DNA from 2 places in the Stenotrophomonas rhizophila genome. Region 1 is predicted to be linked to the other one. Evidence: predicted binding sites of a transcription regulator. Region 1 holds the regulator's gene; the other holds the start of a gene.

Region 1 (8,655 bases):
GGGGTGCGCAGGCCGTCCACGTCGAGGATCAGGGACATGCGGCCGTCGCCGATCAGGGTGGCGCCGGCGTAGCCGCGCAGGCCGCGCAGGGCCTTGGGCAGCGGCTTGATCACCACTTCCTCGCGGCCACGCACCTGGTCCACCACCAGCCCGAAGCGGGCTTCGCCGGCCTGCAGCACCACGATGGTGAGCAGGGGCGAGGGCGCCGGATCCACATCGAGCCAGTGGCGCAGGTCCACCAGCGGCAGGGTATGGGTCCTGCGGTCGAGCACGGCGCGGCCGTCGAACCAGCCCAGCGAGGTGTTCGGCGCGTGCAGCACTTCCATCACGCGTGCCAGCGGCAGTGCGTAGACGTCCTCGCCGGCCTGCACCAGCAGGGTCGGCAGGATCGCCAGGGTGAGCGGCACGCGGATCATGAAACGGCTGCCGCGGCCCAGTTCGGACTGGATCTGGATCTGGCCGCTGAGCTCGCGGATGCGCGACTGCACCACGTCCATGCCGACGCCACGACCGGAGATATCGGTGACTTCCTGCTTGGTCGAGAAGCCGGGCAGGAACACCAGGTGCAGGCATTCCTCGCTGGTCAGGCGGGCGGCGGCTTCGGGATCGATCAGGCCCTTTTCGCGGGCCTTGGCGCGCAGGCGCTCGGGGTCGATGCCGGCGCCGTCGTCCTGCACTTCAATGCTGACGTAGTCGCCTTCCTGCTGCGCGGACAGGCGCACGTTGCCGCTGCGTGTCTTGCCCTGGGCTTCGCGCAGCTCGGGCATTTCAATGCCGTGGTCGATCGCGTTGCGCACCAGGTGCACCAGCGGGTCGGCCAGGGCTTCGACCAGGTTGCGGTCCAGTTCGGTTTCCGCCCCGATCAGTTCCAGCTCCACTTCCTTCTTCAGGTTGCGGGCCACGTCGCGGGCGACCTTCGGGAAGCGTGAGAACACCTTGCCCACCGGCTGCATGCGGGTGCGCATCACCGCCGACTGCAGGCGCGCGGTGGCGATATCCAGCGTGGACACGGCGCGGTCCAGTTCTTCGTCGTGCAGGCGTGCACGCAGGGTCTTGAGCCGGTTGCGCGACAGCACCAGTTCGCCGATCAGGTTGACGATGGCATCCAGGCGCTTGGTATCCACGCGCACGGTGTGTTCGGCTTCGGCCACCGGCTTGTTGACGGCCGGCTTGGCCGGGGCCGGAGCGGCGACCGGGCGCGGCGCGACGGCCGGGGCGGGTGCCGCTGCGGCCACGCTCTGCGCGCCGGGAGCGGCGCCGCCATGCAGCTGGTCGAGCAGGGCTTCGAATTCGTCTTCGCCGATCAGGCCATCGTCGTTCTTTTTCGCCACGGCAGTGGGAGCCGCGCCGCCGTGCAGGGTATCCAGCAGGGCTTCGAATTCATCGTCGGTGATGAGCTCGCCGCTCGAGGCGGCCGCCGTCGCGGCCGGTGCCGGCGTGGCCGGTCCGTTGACGTCGAACTGCGCGATCAGTTCCGGCGGGGCATAGCCCGGCTCGGTGCCGGCGGCCACCGAATCCAGCATCGACTGCAGGTAATCCAGCGATTGCTGGCCGGCGTCGAAATGGTGGGCCTGCAGCACGGCCTGGCCCGAGCGGGCCATGCCAAGGGTTTCTTCGGCGGCGTGGCACAGCTCGACCATGGCCTGGATGCCCAGGAAGCCGGCACCGCCCTTGAGCGTGTGGAACCCGCGGAACACCGCGTTGAGCTGGTCGCTGTCCTGGGGCGACTGCTCCAGCGACACCAGCTGTTCGCCGAGGCGATCCAGGATCTCCTGGGCCTCGAGGATGAAGTCTGCAGCAATGTCGTCTGGAACAGCACTCATGGTTTCAAAGCCCCAAATCGGAAAGCAGGTCGTCGGCGTCGACCTGTGACACCTGATGGCGGTCCAGGCCGCTCACGGCCGGACCGGCCAGGCCGTTGTCGCGCTTGTGCGCGCTGTCGTCCGGCGGCGGCAGGCCGAGCGCGCCGAAGCCTTCGTGCACGCGGCGCACGATGCCCACCACGCGGCGGATGATCTGCCCGGTGAGATCCTGGTAGCTCTGGGTGAGCGCGATCTCGGTGAGGTTGTGGCGGATGCGGTCCAGCTGCTGGTCCTGGTCCGGGCTCAGCCCGTTGGCACGCAGCTGCTCGGTGAGCGCGCGGCATTCCTCGGCCAGGTCCAGGGTGCGGTGGGTGGCCTGTTCGGTCATCGCCACCACGTGGTCCAGGCGCGCGCAGGCATCGTCAAGCTCGCCGGCTTCGCTGGGCAGGGTGGGCAGTTCGCCCAGCGCCTGGCCCAGTTCGCGGGCAAGGCGGTTCAGCCCGGCCATCATCGGCTGGGTGCGCAGCGCGGCCAGGGCGTCGATTTCCCGGCGCCAGCCGGCTTCGTCGCCGCTTTCCAGCGCGGCCAGGGCATCCTGCAGGCGCTGCACCAGCGCCGATTTGTCGCGAAGGGTTTCCATCACGCGCTGGCCGCCAGGCGCTCGAAGATCTTGCCGAGCTTTTCTTCCAGGGTCTGGGCGGTGAACGGCTTGATGATGTAGCCGTTCACGCCGGACTGGGCGGCTTCAATGATCTGCTCGCGCTTGGCTTCGGCGGTGACCATCAGCACCGGCAGGGTCTTGAGCTTGGCGTCGGCGCGGATCGCCTTGAGCAGGTCGATACCGGTCATGACCGGCATGTTCCAGTCGGTGACCACGAAATCGAACGACTGGCTCTGCAGCAGGGCCAGCGCGGCATGCCCGTCCTCGGCTTCGGCCGTATTGGTGAAGCCCAGATCGCCCAGCAGGTTCTTGACGATACGACGCATGGTCGAGAAGTCGTCGACGATCAGGATACGCATGTTCTTGTTCAAAGCACTTTCCTCGGTATCAAGTGTTCTCGAGGCCGGCGTCGGCCGCCTCGAAGATCTTCAGTCGGCCACGCAGGCGCAGCACTGCCTGGCCATGGATCTGGCAGACGCGCGACTCGCTGACGCCGAGCACCGCGCCGATCTCTTTCAGGTTCAGTTCCTGCTCGTAGTACAGCGACAGCACCAGCTGTTCGCGTTCGGGCAGCAGGCCGATCGCATTGCCCAGCTCGCGGCCGAATTCGCCGCGCTCCAGCACCTGCTGCGGAGTCGGGCCGCCCTGGGCGACGGTATCCAGCTCGCCCTGGTCTTCGATCCGCGATTCCAGGCTCAGCACCTGGCCACGCGCGGCGTCTTCCATCAGGCGCAGGTAGTCGGGCAGCGGCATGTCCATCGCGGCGGCCACTTCGGTGGCGCTGGCGGCGCGGCCGGTGGTCTGCTCCAGCCGGCGGATGGTGGACGCGGCGTCGCGGGCACGGCGGTGCACCGAACGCGGCACCCAGTCGCCGCGGCGGATCTCGTCGATCATCGAGCCGCGGATGCGGATCGAGGCGTAGGTTTCGAACGAGGCGCCCTGGTCGGCGTCGTAGCTGCGCGAGGCCTCGATCAGGCCCATCATGCCGGCCTGGATCAGGTCGTCGACTTCAACGCTGGCCGGCAGGCGTGCGGCCAGGTGGTGGGCGATGCGCCGGACCAGGTCCGAGTGCTGGGCAATGCACTCGTTGGCAGCGGCGCGCTGCACCTCTTTGTATTGTGCGGCGCCTTTCATGCGGTCACCCCGCGTTGCTTGAGGATGCGTTCCAGGAAGAATTCAACGCCGCCGCGCGGCTCGGTCGGGGCCTGCCAGCGGGCGGTGCGCCGGGCGATCTCGGCGATCGCCTGCGCCGACGGGCTGGACGGGTAGGCCTTCACCACCGGCTGCTGGCGCTGCACCGACAGGCGCAACCAGTCGTCCTGCGGCACGCAGCCCAGGTAGTTCAGCGAGACATCGGCCAGGAACTTGTCACAGACCCGGCTCAGCTTTTCGTAGAGCACGCGGCCTTCGTTCGGATCACGCACCATGTTGGCGACCACCTGGATGCGGTCCACGCCACGTTCGCGCGAGAGCACCTTGATCAGCGCATAGGCATCGGTGATCGAGGCCGGTTCGTCGCAGACCACCACCACGGTGTCCTGGGCGGCCTGGCAGAAGGTGAGCACGCCGTCGGTGATGCCGGCGGCGGTGTCGACCACCATGAAGTCCAGATCGCGTTCCAGTTCGGAGAACACGTTGACCAGGCCCACGTGTTCGGCCGGCTGCAGTTCGGCCATGTGGCGGCGGCCCGACGCGGCCGGCACCACCAGCACGCCACCCGGGCCTTCCAGGATCACTTCATCCAGCGTGCAGCGCCCGGCGACCAGGTCGGCCAGGGTCAGCTTGGGCTGCAGGCCCAGGATCACATCGATGTTGGCCAGGCCCAGGTCGGCATCCAGCAGCAGCGTGCGCTTGCCCATGTCGGCCAGCGCCACGGCCAGGTTGGCCGACACATTGGTCTTGCCCACGCCGCCCTTGCCGCCGGTGACGGCGATGGTGCGGACCGGGCCCAGCGGCTGGCTGCGGGTGGCCGACAACGGGAAGGTCCTGGTCAGGTTTTCATACTCACGCGACGGCATGGTTCAACTCCGGGTTGCAGGGCATATCGGCCGCGCGGCGCAAATCTTCAAGGCGAAGTACAAGATTGGCTGCACTGGCCCGGTGCAGGTCTTCGGGAACGTCCTGCCCGTCGGTGACCCAGGTGATCGGCAGGCGGTGGTCGACGGCCACCGACAGCGCGGTACCGAAGCGGCCGGTCTCGTCCAGCTTGCTCAGCACCACGCCCTGCGGGTTGGCGCCGCTGAAGCGGCGGACCACCTCGTCCATGTCGCCGAAGCTGGTGTTGGCCGGCAGCACCAGCAGCGTGCGGATCTGCGGGGCGGCGCGGAGCCACTGCAGCTGGGCGGCCAGGGCGCGGTCACGCGGGCCCAGGCCGGCGGTGTCGATCAGCACCAGCTTGTAGTCCTTCAGGCGCTCCAGCAGCTGGGCCAGGTCGCTGCCACTGTTGGCTTCATGCACGGCGATGCCGAGCTGGCGGCCGAAGCCGTACAGCTGTTCGCGGGCGCCGATGCGGGCGGTATCGGTGGTGACCAGGGCCACGTCGCGGGCGGCGTGGGCTTCGGCGAAGCGCGAGGCCAGCTTGGCGATGGTGGTGGTCTTGCCGGCACCGGTGGGACCGACCAGGGCGATCACGCCGCCGGCCTCCAGCGGGTCGACCGGGGCGATCGGCAGCTTCTTGGACAGCAGCCCCAGCATCAGGCCACGGCCACGGTGGGCTTCGGTGTCCAGCGGGATCTGCAGGGCCACATCGCGGCAGATGCCGGCGTCGAAACCGTATTCGTCCATCAGGTCCAGCGCGGCGGCACGCACCGCCGAGCCGCGCAGGCGCTCGTCGGTGAAGCGGTTCATTTCGCGCTCGATGACGGTGCGCATGCCGGCCACTTCATTCCGCAGCTGGCGCAGTTCCTCATCGTCGCGGACCAGGGTGACCGGGGCGGCGACGGCAGGCACCGGGGCGGTGATGACCTCGGCCGGCACCGTCGGTTCGTTGGCGGCCTGCAGCGACGGCTCGACCGGTGCAGCAACGGTCATGGCGGCGACCGGCGCGGCGATGGCGTCCACAACCACCGGAGCGGGCGCGGCAAACACCGCCGAATCGTCGATCTGGATGGCCGGGCTGGCCGCGGCCGGGACCACCGGCACGGTTTCCCACAGCGGCGCCGCCGGGGCCTCAAGGGGAGCCCGCTGCATCTGCTGCGCCGGCATCTGCGGCAGCTGCGGCGGGATGCTGGTGCGGCCTGCCGGAGCGTGCATCTCGAACAGCGGTGCTTCGTCCAGCGGCGGGTCGATGATGAAGCGGGCGCGGTTGGCCGGGGCCGGCGCAGCGGCGCGGACCGGTGCTTCCACTGCCACCGGTGCGGCGTCGGCGACCGGCGCGACCACGGTGCGTTCGGCGGCGGCAGCCTGCTCAACATTGAACGGGGCGAAGATCTGTTCCGGCAGATGGGTGGCCGGCTGCACGTTGGCGCGGGCCAGGGTGGCGGCAAAGCCGCTGCTGCCCGGCGGCGGCACGATTTCGTTGGCGCTGTCCAGGGTGCGGCCGGTCGCGCCGACGGCGGCGCGGGCGAGGGCGGCCACGGCCGAGGTGGTGGCCGCCACCGGTTCCGGCGCGGCGGCCGGTGCCTTGCGGCGGGTCACCGCGGCGATCACCGCATCGGCGGCGTTGCGCGGGCGCGGGGCCGGCGGCGGCGGCGCCACGTCCTTGCGCGCCGCTTCCAGTGCACGCTGCACCGCGCCTTCGTCATAGTTCGCCGCGGCCACGATTTCCACGCCTTCCTCGATCCGGCGATTGGACAGGATCACGGCATCCGGACCGTGTTCCTTGCGCACCAGGTTCATGGCAGAGCGCATATCGGGAGCGACGAAGCGTTTGATTTTCATGCTGTGGTACCGGGACTGGGGCGGCTGGGGGGTGGAAGGGAAGCGCTGGTTGTCGGTGGTCTGCACGGTCCGGGTTTCCCTTCTTGTCCTGCTGCGGTGATTGCGAAATGGGGGTGTCTGTTTTCTGACGCGTTGCTGTCGGAGTTCCGGCTCAGCTGATCGTGCCGACCAGCTTCAGCCGCTTGTCCTCGGGGACCTCGCTGTAGGCCAGCACGGACAGCGACGGAACGCTGTGGCGTACCAGCCGTGCCAGCGCGGCACGTACCGGACCGGGCACCAACACCACCGCGGGCTCGTTCTTCGCTTCCTGCTTGCTGACACATTCGGCCAGGCTCTGGTGCAGTCGCTCAGCGAGTCCGGGTTCCAGCGCGGCGCCGTTGCCCTGAGTGGACTCCTGCAAGACGCGTTCCAGTTGCGGGTTGAGGGTGAACACCGGCAGCTCGGCGGACATGCCGGCGATCTCCTGGACGATGAAACGGCCCAGCGCGTTGCGCACGGCGGCCGTCAGTACGCCGGGGTCCTGGCTCATCGGCGCGTTCTCCACCAGCGATTCGGCGATCTTGCGCAGCTGGCGCACCGGGATGCGTTCGATCAGCAGGTTCTGCAGCACCCGCACCACCACCGACAGCGGCAATGCCTTCGGGGTGAGGTCCTCGACCAGCTTCGGGGCGCTCTTGGCCAGGTTGGCCAGCAGCTGCTGCACCTCTTCGTGGCCGAGCAGCTCCGGGGCGTGTTCGCGGATCAGGTGCGAGAGGTGGGTGGCGACCACAGTGGCCGGGTCGACCACGGTGTAGCCCATCGATTCGGCGTGGGCGCGCTGGTGCGGCTGGATCCAGGTGGCATCCAGGCCGAATGCGGGGTCCTTGCCGGCGATACCTTCCAGCGCGCCGAGCGCGCTGCCCGGGTCCAGGGCCAGTTCGCGGTCGGGGTGGATTTCGGCGGTGGCCACCGGCACGCCGTGGATCAGCAGCCGGTAGGCGCTGGCGCCCAGTTCCAGGTTGTCGCGGATGTGCACGGACGGGATCAGGAAGCCGATGTCGTGGGTGAGCTTGCGGCGCACGCCCTTGATGCGCGCCATCAGTTCGCCGCCCTGGTTCTTGTCCACCAGCGGGATCAGCCGGTAGCCCACTTCCAGGCCCAGCGGATCGACCGGGCGCAGTTCGTCCCAGGTCAGTTCGGCGGTGGGCGAGGGCGCTGCGCCGGGCAGGCCCAGCGCATTGGTCGGGCCGGCCGCAGGCGCGGCGGCGGCGCGCTCGGCCGCCTGGCTCTTCTGCCAGAGCTTCCAGGCGATGAAGCCGAGGATGGCAGCCAGCGTCAAGAAGGCGACGTTGGGCATGCCCGGGACCAGGCCGACCAGGCCCAGGATCGCCGCGGCGATGGTCAGTGCGCGGTGCTGGCCGAACACCTGGCCCATCATGGCCTGGGCCATGTCCTGCGAGCGCGAGGCGCGGGTGACCAGCATGGCCACGGCCGAGGACACCAGCAGTGCCGGCAGCTGCGCCACCAGCCCGTCACCGATCGACAGCAGGGTGTAGGTGGCTGCGGCTTCGCCGAACGGCATGCCGTGCTGGAGCACGCCAACGGCCAGGCCGCCGATCATGTTGATGAAAAGAATGAGGATGCCGGCGATGGCATCGCCGCGGATGAACTTGCTGGCACCGTCCATGGCGCCGTAGAAGTCGGCTTCCTCGCGGACTTCTTCACGGCGCAGCTTGGCTTCTTCACGCGTCAGCAAACCGGCGTTGAGGTCGGCGTCGATCGCCATCTGCTTGCCGGGCATGGCGTCCAGGATGAAGCGCGCGGTCACTTCGGACACGCGGCCGGCACCCTTGGTGATCACCACGAAATTGATGATGGTCAGGATCGCGAAGACCACGATGCCCACGGCGTAGTTGCCGCCGATGACGAATTCGCCGAATGCGGCGATCACCTTGCCGGCCGCTTCATGGCCGTTCTGGCCGTTGAGCAGGATCACGCGGGTGGAGGCCACGTTCAGCGCCAGCCGCAGCATGGTGGTGATCAGCAGCACGATCGGGAAGATGGTGAAATCCAGCGGGCGCTTCACGTACACCACCGCCAGCAGCACCATCAGCGAGATGGCGATGTTGAAGGTGAACAGCGCATCGAGCACCGGGGCGGCCAGCGGCACCACCACCATGGCCAGCAGGGCCAGCACGATCAGCGGGGCGCCAAGGCCCTGGCGGATCATGTCCAGGGCGCGGCGGGTGTTCATGCCGGCGGGCTGGGCGCTCATGGGCGGCCTCCCTTGCCGAACTCATCCACGTCGATGCTGGGCGCGGCCGGCATCGGTCC
Region 2 (8,655 bases), 1.9 Mb from region 1:
ATCGCGCCGACGTTGATGCCCATGTAGAAGATGGTGAAGCCCGAATCGCGGCGCTCATCCTTCAGGCCGTACAGCTTGCCGACCATGGTGGAGATGTTCGGCTTGAACAGGCCGTTGCCGATGATGATCGTGGCCAGGCCGAACTCGAACACTTCCTTGTTGGGCATGGCCACCATGAACAGGCCGGCGGCCATGATCACCGCGCCGGTCAGGATCGAGCGCTGGTACCCCAGCACGCGGTCGGCCACGTAGCCACCGAAGATGGCCGCGGCATACACCAGGGCCAGGTAGGCACCGTAAGTGCGGCTGGCCGCAGCCTGCCCGGCCGCGTCGCCGTCGAAGAACTGGGCCACGATGTACAGCACCAGCGCCCAGCGGATCCCGTAGAACGCGAAGCGCTCCCAGAACTCGGTCATGAACAGCATCCACAGCGGGCGCGGGTGGCCCAGCGTGGTCTTGAACTCCGGCAACGCCGGTTCGGGAACGGATTTCGCGGCGGCGTCTACGCTCATGCGGGATTCCTGGGTTCGGTGGAAGACATGCACGTCCGATGTGCGAAACAACGCGGGAGAATCCCAGAACAACGGCGTTCACGTCAAATACACACCGATGTGTGCAGCTGGCCGCATGGTCGCTGAACTTGCATCTGCAACTACCGCCCCGCAGCCGCCAGCGCAGCAACGGCGGGGCTTCCAGCACCGTACGGTGGATGCCACGGGAATACATGAATAGGCCCGGGAACCGGCACGCCGGCTCAGGCGTCCGGCGGCATCGGGTCGTCGTTGCGGATCGTGGTGCGCACCTGGAACAGTTCCGGGAAGAAGGTCAGCTCCAGCGCCTGGCGCAGGAACCCCACCCCGCTGGAACCACCGGTGCCGCGCTTGAAGCCGATCACCCGCATCACGGTGCGCATGTGGCGGAAGCGCCAGAGCTGGAAGGCGGTTTCCAGGTCCACCAGGTCCTCGCACAGCGCGTACTCGCGCCAGTAGCGGTCGGTGTTCTGGTAGATCCGCTCGAACACCGGGTGCAGCGCATCGTCGGCCACGTGCGGCTGCCGCCAGTCGCGGTCGATGTAACCGGCCGGAATGGCGTGGCCGAAGCGGGCCAGGTAGCGCAGGAATTCCTCGTACAGGCTGGGCGCGTCCAGCACCTGCTGCAGCTGTGCCTGGCCTTCCGGGTCGTGCGAGAACACCTGCAGCATCTGCGCGTTCTTGTTGCCCAGCAGGAACTCGATGTAGCGGTACTGCAGCGACTGGAAGCCCGACGACGGGCCGAGCACGTCGCGGAACCCCATGTATTCCGACGGGGTCAGCGTTTCCAGCACCGACCACTGTTCGGTCAGCTGGCGCAGCACCAGCTTGCTGCGCGCCAGCACCTTCTGGCACTGCCAGACCTGGTCGCGCTGCAGGAAGCCCATCGCCGCACGCAGCTCATGCCCCAGCAGCTTCAGCCACAGCTCCGAGGTCTGGTGCTGGATGATGAAGAGCATCTCGTCGTGGTGGGGCGGATTGGACAGCGGCTGCTGCGCCGAGAGCAGCTGGTCCAGCCGCAGGTAGCCGCCGTAGGTCAGGCGCCCCTCCAGGTCGGTGTGGATACCGGCTTCAAGGTCGCGTTGGTTCTTGTCGACAGACATGGCGGGGGCCGCTGGAGGGGGCCAAAAGGGTAGCGCACCGCCTGCACCTGCGGGGGGTGTCTGCCATGCGCAGGCGTGTGGTGGGCGGGCGGGTACCCGATTCTGCGCGGCAGGCCGGTGGGGCCCGGCCCCCGCCCCCCCTCCGGCACGGTCCGCTCATGCCCCGTTGATACAACTGAATACGTTGAAGCCATTGGCCTTCCGGGCCCCTGATGGGGTATACCGGGCCGATGTCCCCCGGGACAGTTGCTGCGCCGCAGGACGGCTTTTTCGTACGCCTTCCTTAACATGGCAATTCATATCATTTGTAACTTCCTGTCGAAGGTGCAGTACGCAATGACGGTTGCCGCTGAGTTCAAGATCGAATACCTGCAGTACCTGGACACGGACGGCACGCTCGTCCGCGATGACCTGCCCGAAGCCCTGCGCGACCCGCGCGCGCTGCTGCCGATGTTCAAGCAGATGCTGTTCGTGCGCGTGTTCGACGGCAAGTCGATCGCGTTGCAGCGCACCGGCAAGCTGGGTACCTACGCCGCCTGCCTGGGCCACGAAGCCGCGCATGTCGGCATCGGCGCTTCCATGCAGAAGGACGACGTGTTTGCCCCGTCCTACCGTGAGTACGGCGCGATGTTCATGCGCGGCGTGCGCCCGCGCGACGTTCTGATGTACTGGGGCGGCGACGAGCGTGGCAACGACTACGGCGGCAACGCGGCCAAGGACTTCCCGTTCTGCGTGCCGATTTCCACCCAGTGCCTGCACGCCGCCGGCGCGGCGCTGAAGTTCAAGCTCAACCAGGAAAAGCAGATCGCCGTGGCTGTCTGCGGTGACGGTGGCAGCTCCAAGACCGACTTCTATGCCGCACTGAACTCGGCCGGTGCTTACAAGCTCCCGCTGATCCTGTGCATCGTCAACAACGGCTGGGCCATCTCGGTTCCGCGTTCGGCCCAGACCGGTGCCGAAACGCTGGCGCAGAAGGGCCTGGCCGGTGGCCTGCACTGCCTGCAGGTGGACGGCAACGACCTGATCGCGGTGATGGCCGCCATGCTGCAGGCGCGCGAGCGCGCGCTGGCCGGCGACGGCGGCACCGTGCTGGAACTGATGACCTACCGCCTGTCCGACCACACCACCGCCGATGACGCGCGCCGCTACCGCGACGATGCCGAGGTCAAGGATGCCTGGCAGCGCGAGCCGATGCTGCGCCTGCGCAAGTACCTGATCGGTGCCGGCGTGTGGAGCGAGGAAGAGGAACAGGCCTGGACCGTGGAATGCGGCAAGCGCGTGGATGAAGAGGTGAACCTGTACCTCAACACCCCGGTGCAGCCGGTCGAGGCGATGTTCGACTTCCTGTATGCCGATCCGCCGCAGGACCTGCTGGCCCAGCGCGCACAGGCGATTGCTTTGGAGCAGCGCCATGGATGAGATCAAGAACGGCGCGCCCGGCGCGCAGACCAACGCCGCCGACAGCGCTGCCATCGCGCGCGGAGAAGAGAGCATGACCACCACGCCCATCACCCTCATCGAAGCCATCACCCAGGCGCTGGCGTGGGAGCTGGAACACGACAAATCGGTGCTGGTGCTGGGTGAGGACGTCGGCGTCAACGGCGGCGTGTTCCGCGCCACCGCCGGCCTGCAGCAGCGCTTCGGCGCCGACCGCATCCTGGACACCCCGCTGGATGAAACCACCATCGCCGGCCTGACCATCGGCCTGGCCGCGCAGGGCATGAAGCCGGTGGCCGAAGCCCAGTTCGATGGCTTCATGTACCCGATGGTGGACCACATCATCTGCCACGCCGCGCGCCTGCGTTACCGCACCCGTGGCCGCCTGCACTGCCCGATGGTGCTGCGCGTGCCGTGGGGCGGCGGCATCCGCGCGCCGGAACACCACAGCGAAGCCAACGAGGCGATCTTCACCAACGTGCCGGGCCTGCGCGTGGTGCTGCCGTCCTCGCCGCAGCGCGCCTACGGCCTGCTGCTGGCCGCGATCCGCGAACCGGATCCGGTGATCTACATGGAACCCAAGCGCATCTATCGCCAGTACAAGGAAGTGGTGGTCAACGATGGCGAAGCGCTGCCGCTGGACGTCTGCTTCGTGCTGCGCGACGGCACCGACGTGACCCTGGTGACCTGGGGCGCGCAGGTGAAGGAAGCGCTGGAAGCGGCCGACAAGCTGGCCGGCGAAGGCATCAGTGCCGAAGTGATCGACGTGGCCACGCTGCGCCCGCTCGACTTCGCCACCATCGCCGAATCGGTGGCCAAGACCGGACGCTGCGTGATCGTGCAGGAGGCCCCCAAGACCGCGGGCTTCGGCGCCGAGATCGCCGCGCGCCTGGCCGAGGAATCGCTGTACGACCTGCTGGCACCGGTCGAACGTGTCACCGGCTACGACACCCACATTCCGCTGTTCCGCCTGGAAATGAAGTACCTGCCCAGCGTGGACCGGATCGTGAGCGCGGCCAAACGCGCGGTGGCGGCGGGCTGACATGCGGGCCAGACTTCTGGGCCCGTACCGCAGCCAGTACCCCAACCCGCTCCGGTTCCGCACCGGCCAGATCGTCGAACTGGGTGTTCGTGACGAGGAATGGCCGGCGTTTGCCTGGGTACGCACCGATGACGGGCGTGCCGGCTGGGCACCGGTGGCGTGGTTGCAGCTGCTGGACGATGGCCGCGCAGAGGCCCTGCGCGACTACGACGCCCGCGAACTGGACGTGGACAGCGGTGAAATGGTCAAGCTGCATCATGAACACGGCGGCTGGTGGTGGTCCGAACGCGCGAACGGCGCGACGGGCTGGCTGCCGGCCCGCGATCTCGAACTGCTGGAAGAGAACTGCACATGAGTGAGAACAAGAATTTCCACCTGCCCGACCTCGGCGAAGGCCTGCCCGACGCCACCATCGTCGAGTGGTTCGTCAAGGAAGGCGACGTGATCACGCTGGACGAGCCGCTGGTCTCGATGGAGACCGCCAAGGCCGTGGTTGAAGTGCCCTCGCCGTTCTCCGGCAAGGTGCTGAAGCTGGCCGGCGGCGCCGGCGACATCATTCCCACCGGCAGCGTGCTGGCCCAGTTCGAACTGGACCCGAACCTGCCGCAGCGCGCCGATGGCCAGGACACCGGCCACAGCCATGGCCACGCTGCCCCGGCGGCCACGCCGAGCACCGGCCAGCCCGCCCCGGCCCAGCCGGACAAGGTGGTGGCGTCCGATGACGGTGGCGAGATCGCCAAGCCGGGCGCCGAGCGCGATGACGCGGGCACCGTGGTCGGCGCGATGCAGAGCTCCAATGCCGTGCACGCCGAACAGGCGGTGGCGGTCGGCGGGGTCAAGGCCGTGCCGGCGGTGCGTGCCACCGCGCGCAAGCTGGGCGTGGACCTGGGCCGCGTGCGCGCCACCGGTGCCGATGGCGCGGTGACCATGGCCGACGTCAAGCAGGCCGCCGCCGACGGGAGCGCCAAGGTCGGCGCCGCGCCGGCGGCAGCGGCCGCTGCACCTGCAGCCGCTGCCCCGGTGGCCGCTGCCGCACCGGTCTCCCGCGCTGCCGATGCCCGCGCCCCGTTGTCGGCTGCGGGCAAGCCGATGCGTACCCAGCCGCCGGGCGTGGTCGCCAAGGGCCAGCCGGAACCGCTGAAGGGCGTGCGCCGCAACATGGCGCGGGTGATGGCCGACGCGCACAGCAAGGTCGTGCCGACCACGCTGAACGACGACGCCGATATCCACGCCTGGGTGCCGGGCAACGACGTCACCGCCCGCCTGGTGCGCGCCATCGTGGTGGGGTGCCAGAAGGTGCCGGCGCTCAATGCCTGGTTCGATGGCGATGCGCTGACCCGCACCCTGCACGCGCACGTGGACGTGGGCATCGCGGTGGACACCGACGATGGCCTGTTCGTGCCCGCCCTGCGCAATGCCGACGTGCTGGATGCGCGTGGCATCCGCGAAGGCGTGAACCGCCTGCGCGAGCAGGTGGAAGCACGTTCGATCGCGGCCTCCGAGCTGAGCGGTTACACCATCTCGCTGTCCAACTTCGGCATGTTCGCCGGCCGCTACGCGACCCCGGTCGTGGTGCCGCCGTGCGTGGCCATCGTCGGTGCCGGGCGCGCCCGCCACCAGATGACCCCGGTGATGGGCGGCGTGGAAGCGCACAAGGTGATCCCGCTGTCGGTCACGTTCGACCACCGCGCTGCCACCGGCGGTGAAGCGGCGCGCTTCCTGCGCGCGATGCTGGACGACCTGGCCCTGGCGAACTGATCCATCCGCCCGGATGTGTCTGATGCGATGGCGGCCACCCCAGGGTGGCCGTCATCGTTTTCGCGCATGGCGCATCACGCCAGTTGGGCGGATCCGATCACCTGGACGCCAAGCTGTGGTCGAAGTGCCGCTTCGACCATCGCAGCGGCGATGCGCTCGGCGGGATTGATCCGCCATGCGCGGGGCAGCACCGGCCCCAGCGCGCCCAGTACCAGGCTGGCCAGGTGCTCGCCGGTGCGGCGCTCGCTGCGCTCGCCGCCGATCAGCCCCGGTCGCACCAGGGTCAGCGACGGGTAGCCGATACCGCGCAAGTCCTGCTCCAGCCTTCCCTTCACCTGGTTGTAGAAGATCCGCGACCCAGCGTCGGCACCTTTCGCCGAGTTCAGCACGAACGCGTGCGCGCCACGTGCCCGCGCCTGCGTCGCCACCTGGAGCGGGTAGTCATGGTCGATCCGGGCAAACACCTCGCGGCTGCCGGCCTGCCGGATCGTGCTGCCCAAGGCGCAGATCACCGCGTCCACCGTCCACCAGTCCGCCTCCAGCGGCAGCTGCTCGAAGTCCACCACCGGGTTGAGCAGCGCGGGGCTGGATATCCCCAGCGCACGCCGTGTCGGCGCCACCACCGCGTCGCAGCGCCCGTCGTCCAGGAGGTGTTGCAGTACCTGCCCGCCGACCAGCCCGGTCGCGCCCACCAGCATCACCTTCATCGCATACTCCTGCCGTCCGATTCCCTACCATCGTGGCACAGCGCCGGGTTCAAGCCCGCGACACCGCCGCCGATACTGTTCCAACGTCTCCCCCCGTCCGGCGCCCGCAGCCGGTGACCCATCAGGACCCGCCGCATGAAGGACCCGCAGGACGCTCTTCCCAGCCCCAGCCCCGGCACCGCCGTGGGTCGGCTGCTGTTGCGCCGGCAGGCGAAGGACAGCGCGGCCGGCGCGGCAGCGGACGCCCCCGCGCTCAAGGGCGGCAGCAGCGCGATGCTGCAGCGCCTGTTCGCCGGGGCCGACCAGCCCGAACCACTGCTGGCCGCGTTCGCCCACGGCATGTCCACCCTGCCCGGCGAGCTGGGTGACATGGGCCTGCGCCTGCAGTCGGCGCAGCGCAGTGCCGACTGGGTCAGCTATGGCCGCGCCATGCGCCAGCTGATCGACAAGTACATCCGCACCATCGAACAGGACAGCCCCGACGGCCAGCCCGACAGCCTGCGCCTGCGCGAGCTGCTGCGCCTGACCCTGGGCGTGACCGTGGCCAGCCTGCTGCAGAACATGCCCGAGCTGAAGGACGAGCCGGTGCAGTTGGCCGCCGACCTGCGCCAATGGCATCCCGGCCAGCCACTGCAGCCGCTGGAGCTGCGGCTGCGCGAACTGACCCACCAGATCGGGGTGCGCAGTGATGGCTGGCAGGAGCAGCAGGAACTGCTGCTGAGCCTGTTCGACCTGCTGCTGGACAACATCGGCGAGCTGCTCGACGACAGCAGCTGGCTGCACGGCCAGGTGCATGCGGTGCGCGCACTGATCAGCGGGCCACTGGACCGCGACTCGGTCGAACAGGCGCGCGCCAACCTGCGCGAGGTGATCTACAAGCAGGGCCTGCTCAAGCAGGGCATCGTCGAATCCAAGGCGGCCATGAAGAGCCTGATGGGCGGCTTCATCGAGCGCCTGGACGGCATGGCGGTCAGCACCGGCGAGTACCACGACCGGATCAGCAGCTATGCGCTCGCGCTGAAGGAGGCGCGCAGCATCGCCGATCTCAACCAGCTGCTGCAGGACGTGCTGCAGGACACCGGGCGGGTGCAGGAGCAGGCCTTGCAGGCGCGCGACCATCTGGGCAACGCGCGCCGCGAGGTCGAGCAGGCCGAGGCACGCATTGCCGAACTCGAACAGGAACTGCGCGATGTGTCCGGGCTGGTGCGCACCGATCCGCTGACCGGCGCGCTCAACCGGCGCGGCTTTGACGAGCTGCTGGAACGTGAGCTGGCCCGCGCGGAGCGGCACTCACATCCGCTGGCGCTGGCGCTGCTGGACCTGGACGACTTCCACCAGACCAACAGCAGCTACGGGCATCCCGGTGGCGACGCGATCCTGCGCCACCTGGTCACGGTATGCCAGCTGCTGCTGCGCAGTACCGACACCATTGCGCGTATCGGTGGTGACGAGTTCGTGCTGCTGATGCCGGAAACCCCGGGCGCGGACAGCATGTCCACCGTGCTGCGCCTGCAGCGCTCGCTGGCGCAGCGGCCGGTGGAGCTCGACGGCCACCGGGTGCTGGTGCATTTCAGCGCGGGCCTGAGCCAGTGGCAGCCCGGCGAAACCGGCGAGGCCCTGTTGAAGCGCGCGGATGCGGCGCTGTATGCGGCCAAACGCGTAGGCAAGAACCGCGTCCAGGCTGGGTGAATCCCACCACGCAACTCGATGGTGACCGGTGACCGTGGACCGATGGTACCGTTGGGTTGTCATTGTGTTGCGTGGTCAATGCGCCGGCGTCTTCCCACGCATCTTCTGGAACGCGGTCACCGCCGCCAGCACGATCGCACCGGCCACCACACCCACTACCAGGTTCGCGCCCGCTTCCACCAGCCAGCCCCACGGCGCGACCTTGCCGGCGATGCCCAGCACGAAGTGATGCACCGCCGGCACGTTATGCACCAGGATGCCGCCGCCGACCAGGAACATGGCCAGGGTGCCGGCCACCGACAGGAACTTCATCAGCCAGGGCGCCGACGCCACCAGGCCACGGCCGAATGCCGCCATCGCCCCACCCTTCTTCGACAGGTACAGGCCCG

Evidence for each region. Region 1 encodes FliA, which starts transcription of late flagellar genes. Its sites were predicted from a motif close to TAAAGTTTNNCNNNCNNNGGCCGATAA; they were not measured.
Region 2: a site for FliA is predicted at 6,627-6,653, ahead of BAY15_RS17835 (GGDEF domain-containing protein). Genes of this name have one in related genera too.

What each region holds. Positions count from the first base shown of each region.
Region 1 is NZ_CP016294.1:2,080,336-2,088,990, forward strand. It holds gene BAY15_RS09390 (chemotaxis protein CheA) at 1-1,823, opposite strand, end outside; gene BAY15_RS09395 (protein phosphatase CheZ) at 1,828-2,442, opposite strand; gene cheY (chemotaxis response regulator CheY) at 2,442-2,834, opposite strand; gene BAY15_RS09405 (RNA polymerase sigma factor FliA) at 2,851-3,597, opposite strand; gene BAY15_RS09410 (MinD/ParA family ATP-binding protein) at 3,594-4,481, opposite strand; gene BAY15_RS09415 (AAA family ATPase) at 4,468-6,342, opposite strand; gene flhA (flagellar biosynthesis protein FlhA) at 6,494-8,596, opposite strand; gene flhB (flagellar biosynthesis protein FlhB) at 8,593-8,655, opposite strand, start outside.
Region 2 is NZ_CP016294.1:3,996,481-4,005,135, forward strand. It holds gene BAY15_RS17800 (peptide MFS transporter) at 1-512, opposite strand, end outside; gene BAY15_RS17805 (tryptophan 2,3-dioxygenase) at 755-1,633, opposite strand; gene pdhA (pyruvate dehydrogenase (acetyl-transferring) E1 component subunit alpha) at 1,970-3,052, shown strand; gene BAY15_RS17815 (alpha-ketoacid dehydrogenase subunit beta) at 3,045-4,112, shown strand; gene BAY15_RS17820 (SH3 domain-containing protein) at 4,114-4,467, shown strand; gene BAY15_RS17825 (dihydrolipoamide acetyltransferase family protein) at 4,464-5,870, shown strand; gene BAY15_RS17830 (NAD-dependent dehydratase) at 5,945-6,577, opposite strand; gene BAY15_RS17835 (GGDEF domain-containing protein) at 6,713-8,266, shown strand; gene BAY15_RS17840 (DUF808 domain-containing protein) at 8,342-8,655, opposite strand, start outside.